One region of the Leucobacter sp. NPDC058333 genome, then DNA from elsewhere that is predicted to be linked to it. Evidence: riboswitches for the same ligand, from Rfam matches in the RefSeq annotation. Region 1 holds a riboswitch; the other holds the start of a gene.
The links. Region 1 has a riboswitch for thiamine pyrophosphate ahead of ACFWHR_RS08155 (ABC transporter substrate-binding protein). Riboswitches for the same ligand answer to the same signal wherever they lie in the genome.
Positions count from the first base shown of each region.

Region 2: another riboswitch for thiamine pyrophosphate. It lies ahead of ACFWHR_RS05500 (thiamine ABC transporter substrate binding subunit); the one in region 1 lies ahead of ACFWHR_RS08155 (ABC transporter substrate-binding protein).

Region 1 covers NZ_JBHXHV010000002.1:39,894-43,288, forward strand. Annotated here, with positions in the region: gene ACFWHR_RS08150 (ABC transporter permease) at 1-367, opposite strand, end outside; gene ACFWHR_RS08155 (ABC transporter substrate-binding protein) at 371-1,465, opposite strand; TPP riboswitch at 1,497-1,597, opposite strand; gene ACFWHR_RS08160 (YkoF family thiamine/hydroxymethylpyrimidine-binding protein) at 1,661-2,323, shown strand; gene ACFWHR_RS08165 (glycerophosphodiester phosphodiesterase family protein) at 2,373-3,212, opposite strand; gene ACFWHR_RS08170 (cytochrome P450) at 3,246-3,395, opposite strand, start outside.
Region 2 covers NZ_JBHXHV010000001.1:1,163,707-1,167,101, reverse strand. Annotated here, with positions in the region: gene ACFWHR_RS05505 (ABC transporter permease) at 1-479, opposite strand, end outside; gene ACFWHR_RS05500 (thiamine ABC transporter substrate binding subunit) at 484-1,593, opposite strand; TPP riboswitch at 1,587-1,696, opposite strand; gene ACFWHR_RS05495 (DUF6350 family protein) at 1,703-3,395, opposite strand, start outside.

The sequences.
Region 1 (3,395 bases):
GGGGCGCGAGCGCGATCAGCGGGAGTGTCTGACTGACGATCAAGAGCGGCAGCAGGGCGCTTCGCAGCACCCGTGAGAAATCGAGCAGCGCCGCGGTCACGGCCGCCAGGGTGACTGAGAAGGCAAACCCGGCGATGGTCGCGAGCAGGGTCGGGATCGTGTTCCGCACGAGTGCGTCCCGCTCGGCGAACCCGGCGGACACAATGCGCGACGGCGGGGGCAGCATGTCACTGGGCACGAGCCCGCTCGACGACACCGCCTGCCACGCCGCGAGCAGCAGCAAGAACGCGACTGCCGGGGCGGCGACGGTCGCCAGCGCCCCCGAGGCCCGCGTCGTGGCTGGCCAGAATTGCCGTGCGCGAATCACGGCTTAACCCAGGTAGTCGTTTGAGTAGTACGCGCTCCAGTCGGGTTGCGACGTGACCTTCTTACCGTCGGCGTCGACGAGCAACCCGCGATTGAAAAGAAACTCCCCGAATTCGCTCCACGACTCAGAGTTCGCCTCGCCGATGTTGCGACCCGGCGCGGTGAGGTAGTCGTCTGCGAGCAATTGTGCGCTCTCATATACCAGATCGGACGCGGTGCCGAGGGTGTCGGGGTTTGCGGCAATCAGCAGATCAGCGGCCTTGTCCGGGTGTTCGGCCGCGTACGCGTATCCCTTGGCGACCGCGTGCACGAAGGCTTTCGCCTGCTTCGGGTGCGCGTCAAGATACGCACTGCTCGACACGATGCCAATCGCTTGCTCATCTGGCACGCCGAAGTCCTGGTACTTGAACGCCCGGTACGGGTGACCATCGAGCTTCGCCTGCAGGTCCTCCCAGGTCGCGATCGACAATGTGAAGTCGATACGGCCCTGCGACAATGCCTCGTACGATCCCGTGTCGAGCGACACCTCCTCGAAGTCGCCCTTCCCACCATCACCCTGGATCGTCTCGCGCGCGAGCGCGGTGTAGAGCGGCGATCCGAACCCGCCGAATGTGTGCCCGTCAAGATCGGCGGGGCGCGTCACATCGGAGCGGTCACCGAGCACGACGAGCCTGCCAGAGTCGGTCTGCGTCACCCCGAACACCGAGACGAGGTCGAGGCCGGCGGTGCGGGCCATCTGCACGCCCGACTGCCCGCCGATGCCAAAGTCTGCCTCGCCGGCGGACACGAGCTGGGTTGCGGGGGTGGAGGCGTAGGGCAAGACTTCGACGTCCAGGCCAGCGTCGGAAAAATACCCGAGCTCGTCGGCAACGTAGACGCCAATGTGGTTGGTGTTGGGTGCCCAGTCGAGGGCGAACGTCACCGGGGTGAGCTTGCTGTCGCCGCCCGCGCCGCGCGAGGTGTCGGCGCTGGCCGCGCAACCCACCAGGGCGAACGCCCCTGCGGCGAGCGCGGCCGTCGTGAGGCGAAGCATGCGGAGTTGGTGCTTGCGGGTGATGGCTGATGCGGCGCCGTCGGCGCCGGAATTGCGGTTGCGCATGTGTGCGTGCCCCTCTGTAATGGATTGGGCACGGGTTCGTAGAGTGTCTCCCTGCGCTGGCATGATCCAGATCAGGTTCGACGGTCGAAAGTTGAGTACTTTCCTCTCAGCCCGGCCTACCGGACTCCCGTGTGGGGCCCACCCTAGCAAGCTTTGTTTTGCCGCGGGGCGGCTCATGCACCCTAAGGTGGGGGCGTGACTTCTCTGACAGATGACCCCGCTACGGTTCTCGCTTCCGGCATCGACATCACCCCGGAGCAGTACGGCGTGGGTGCGCGCTTCACGCTCTCGGCGTATGACTCCGACTACGTGCGCATCATTCTCGGCGCGCTCGGCGGGGTGGACGCATCGGGTCTCGCCACTGAGACGAACGATATTTCAACGTTCGTGACCGGCAGCGAGCAGCGCGTGGCACAGTACCTGCGCGACGTCATCGCGGCGACGGCAGCGAGCGGCGCGCACGTGTCAGTCGCGATCCTGTTGTCCCGCGGATGCCCGGGTGAGCTGCAGTGCGCGCTGCCCGCAGGGGTTTCGGCGCTCGGCGCGGCACCGGTCACCCTCGCTTCGACCGGCATTCGGGCGAGCGCTCACTGGTCGCTGTACCCGTTGCTCGATGCGGGCGCTCCGAGCGGATCAGCAACACCGGCCGATCACATGACCCCGATCTACTCCGCAATCGAACAGGCGAAGGTCGAGGGTGTCTATTCGGGATCCGACCATTTCGCGACCCGTCTCGACGGCGACCTCGCCTCAGTGCTCGAGACCGTGGCCAATGCGTGGATCGCCGTTGGCGCGACCGTGCAGCACGTCGCGACCCACGTGACGCTGTCGATCAATTCGCCCTCGCACTCCGGGTAGCTCGGCATCGAGCGCGGCGGCTGCGCAAGTGTGGTCAGCGCTGGTGAGGTCAGCGCTCGCGACCCGGCCCACTGCTCAGCTCGCCCCCGAGCTCGTCGCGAAGCGTGGCGAGCGCGAGATCCGTGCGATCGGTGATCACGCCGTCGACCCCCATCGCCGCAAGCCTTCGCATGTCGGCGCTGTCGTTGACCGTCCATACGTGCACTTCCACACCGTTCGCGTGCGCCGCTCGCACGAGCCTCGGTGTAAGCACCCGCAGCCGGCCCTGCCGCTCCGGGATCTGCACCGCGTCGAACCCGGCGAGTGCGCGCCTCGCCGCGGTTTCCGAGAGGCGCGCGAGCGCGACCAGTAGGCGAATCAGTGAGCCTTTTCCCGGCGACGTGGCTGGCAGGATCGCGGGGCGCTCCCCCGCCGCAGCCTTGAGCGCGGCCCGCCGGTACGCATCGGCAAAACTGGTCACCAGTACACGGTGACCGTGCGTCGCCACGATCCGCCCGAGGGGCGCGGCGACGGCTGCCGCCTTGACGTCGATGTTCCAGCGAGCGTCGGCGAAATCCACGAGCGCGTCATGGAGGGTGAGCAGTCCACCGCGGTCGGCGAAGAGCGCTTCGAGCTCGACGCGATCCACATCTGATATCTGTCGTGGATCACCCGTCACCCGCGACAGGTCGGCGTCGTGCGCGAGCACGACCTCGCCATCGCGCGTGAGATGACAGTCGGTCTCCAGATAGCTCGCTCCGGCGGCGAGCGCTGCGGTGAAGGCCGCCCGCGTGTTCTCGGCGATACCGGAGACTGCGAGCTCGTCCGAGACCCACCCACGGTGTGCGATGACGCGCGGGCGCGCCGTATCAGCAAGGTACGGGTGCGGCACGTGCGGGACCGGTGGCATGCGATCACCGTACCGCGTCGGCCCCATCGTGCATTAGTGAACTGGGCAGCCGCCCGTGCTTCCCGCTGAGCGCACTCGCCCGCCGGAGCGTGGTTTGGTCGGGAGGCGGCGCCGATTCACTTCGAGACCCTCGTCGAGCACGCGCAGCCGCGGGTCGCTCAACGTTGCGACCGCCGACGCAAG
Region 2 (3,395 bases), on a different contig from region 1:
ACGCCGACATTGGGGAACGTGAGCGCGAGCACCACGGCGACGAAGCTGCGATCCAGCCCCCACGATTCAAGCGGCCCGCCGGGGCCCAGCAGCGCAGAGAATGCTACGCCGACCACGACCGTGGGCAGCACGAAGGGCACCGTTAATAGCCCCTGCAGCACTGCTCGGCCTCGGAAGTCGAGCCGGTACAGCACATACGCCGCCGGCACACCGAGTCCGATTGACAGGATCGTCGCCATCCCCGCCTGTGCGAACGTCTGCCCGATGACGCGCCACGTGCGTGCCGCCCCGAAGACCTCGGGCACCCCGCTCAGGTCGAGCACGCCGTCGGTAACGAAGCCCGTCGCGACGAGCGACAGCACCGGCCACACGAAGAACAGCGCGAGAAACGCGAGCGGCACGGCCGTCGCGAGGGTCCACGTCGCGACACCCCACGGGCCGAGTCCGGCTCGTCGGGTGGCCAGACCCCCGCGGCGCACCAGGTTAGAGCCCGATCTGCTCGCTCAGCGTCTTCAGCCAGCCCTCTCGGCCGGCCTCGATCTCCCGCGATGACAGGTCGTGCGTCTGCCCCGAAGCGGGCTCGGGGGCGAACTTCGTCCAGGCTGCTGGCATCTTGACGGTCTCGTCGATGGGGTTCATGTACATTGCGTCGGGAATCGTCTGCTGGAACTCGTGCGATACCAGGTAGTCGACGACCGCCTCAGCTCCGACCTCGTTCTCGGCCCCCTGCAGCACACCCGCGTATTCGACCTGAGTGGTGCAGGTGTCGAGCAGCGCCGAGGTGCTCGAAGCGGTGCCCGCTTCGTCGACGGTGAATGCCGGGGACGATGCATACGACACGACAATCGGCTTCGTGCCGTCTTCGCCGCCCTGCGTGAACTGACCGTAGTAGGCGTCGCTCCACCCCTGTTCGATGCGGGCTCCGTTGTCGACGAGTCTCTGCCAGTAGTCAGTGAAACCGTCTTTGCCGAATTCGGCAACGGTCCCCACGAGGAAGGAGGCCCCCGTCGACGATGCCGTCGGATCGAGCAACACCGTCAGGTCCTTGTACTCCGACTTCGTGAGATCCTCGTACGTTTCGGGCACCGCAAGATCGTGCTCCGCAAACCAGGCGGTATCGACGTTGATGCAGGTCGCGCCGCGGTCGACCGGCACAAGCCCGGCGTTCGTATCGCCGTCGACGGCGAATTCGCCGGCACTGTCAGGCAGATCGTCGGGCGTGTACGCCGTCACCACGTCGTTGTCGAGCAGCCGAGAGGCGAAGATGTTGTCGACGCCGAAGAATGCGTCAGCAATCGGCGCGCCCTTCGTGAGCACGAGCTTGTTCGTAAGTTCGCCGCCGTCGCCCGCCGACACGACCTGCACGTCGTAGCCAGTCGCCGCGCTCGCGGCCTTCGCAAAGTCGTCGTTGGGGAACGAGTCGTGCACGACGAGCGTCACCTTCTTCGCGTCACCGCCGTCTGCGGAGCCAGAATCGGTGTCGTCGGCCGAACCGGTCGCGCATCCCGAAAGCGTGAGACCGAGAGCGGCTGCCACGGCCACCGAGGTGAGCGCGAATCGTCTCGCGCGATGAATATTGGGTGTAGGCGTCATTGAGGCGTCCTTCCTCCGCTGGCATGAACCAGATCAGGTTGAACGGTCGGAGCTCGCGTGCTCCCTCTCAGCCCCGCGCGTCGGGACTCCCGTGGATTGCCCTCTTACCCTAGCGCCCGCGCCCCGGCCAGCGCCAACCGCTTCGGCGGCCAGCATCTGGCTCCCGCTCAGGCTCCGGATCACTAGCCACTTCGGCATCCCACGCGTACGCCCGCAGCAGCGTAGCTTCGTCGCTCCCCTCCTCGATCGCGACCGCATCCTTCTCCTCGACCGCATCACCCTCCTCGGCCGCGTCACCCTCCTCGACCGCATCACTTTCGTCGAGATCACTCAAATGGTCGTTTTCGTCGACCATAGCGACCATTTCAGTCTCTTCGGCGGCGATCGCGTCCTCGGTCGCGGGACGTTCCGCCAGTTCCAGCGCCTCGTCGACCGCCGTCGTAAAGTCTGCGGTGACCTCGGAATCGGCGGCGACGCGGGAGCGGGCCTCGTCGTCGTCATCCGCGACGGTTACGCGATCGTTCGCTGAGGCGGGCGCACCGGGCGTGGCCGCAGCGTTCGACGTCGCTGCCGCAGCGACGCCGTCGCGCAGCCGCCGCACGGCGTCGAGCCCCGGCACAGCTTCGGGCAGCGAGGCTCGCACCTTGGCCGCGTCAAAGCGACCGGCGATGACGCCGACGAGTAGGCCGCCGCCGACTTCAAGCGCGAGCACGCCACCGGTGAGCCAGGCGTCAGGGCCGTTCTCCGCGAGGCGATCCGGACCCATCGATCCCGCCGCGAGCCTGCTCAGGCCCGCCACTGCGAGCCCCGTGAGCGCCGCAGCGAGCAGAGGAATCACGAGCGCGGCACCCCACGACATGCGTCGGAACGCTGGCCGTCGCGCAAAGAAGACGCCCAGCACGAGTGCTGCAAATACGAGGATCGCGGGCGCGAGTGCGCCGCGATCAGCCCAGCCGTCCGGGATCAGCCCGAACATCGGCAGCGCGGGCACGGGGCCGAGCAGCGTCTCGAAGGGCGTCACCGAGCTTCCAGAGCCAATCGCGAAGCCGGTGCCGGCAAACCACGCCAGACTCCAGACAACGGCGACCGGCACGAACGCCAGCTGCACGAGAAACAGGGTGAGTGATCCGATGGGGTCGAGTTGTAAGCCCTGGGTAAGCGCGGTCACGTCGGCGTAACCGGTTGCCACAGCGACGGTGAAGCCGAGTGCGGCGAGGCCGAACATCAGGGCAAGCGCGGCGGCGGCGAGACGCAGCGTTTCGGCGGCACGCGTGGGCAGCGCTGATGCCGACCCCACCCCGACATACTCGAACCCCTGCAGCACGCGCCGCACGCTCAGTTGCCACCACGGATGCGCATCGCGGCCAGCTCGCACCAAGAATGCCAGCGCCGACGCGGCACCGTACACCGCGGCAGCGACGAGCGCCGCGCGCGACACCGGCCACGCGAGGAGCGGGCCGGTGAGCGCCGCCGCGGCAAGGGCTACGCCGCCAAAGCCAATAGCACCGCCGATTACGCCCATCGCACCGACTCCGCCCCTGCCGGCAAACCGCCACCCGGCACGCAGTGCGAGCAACACCGAGAACAGGGTGATGCCGAGCGGCGCGAGTGACAGCGTGAAGCTGAGCGCCTGTGGAGCAAGCCCCAAGCCGAGCGCTGCCTCTGCCGACACCGAGAAATGCAGCGGGCTGAAGTGCGCGAGCAGCCAGACACCCGTGATGTCAGCCGCAACCGATGCGGGCTCGGCCGCGAGCCCGCAAGTAATGACCCACACCAGAGTCGCGGGGATGGCGACGATGGCA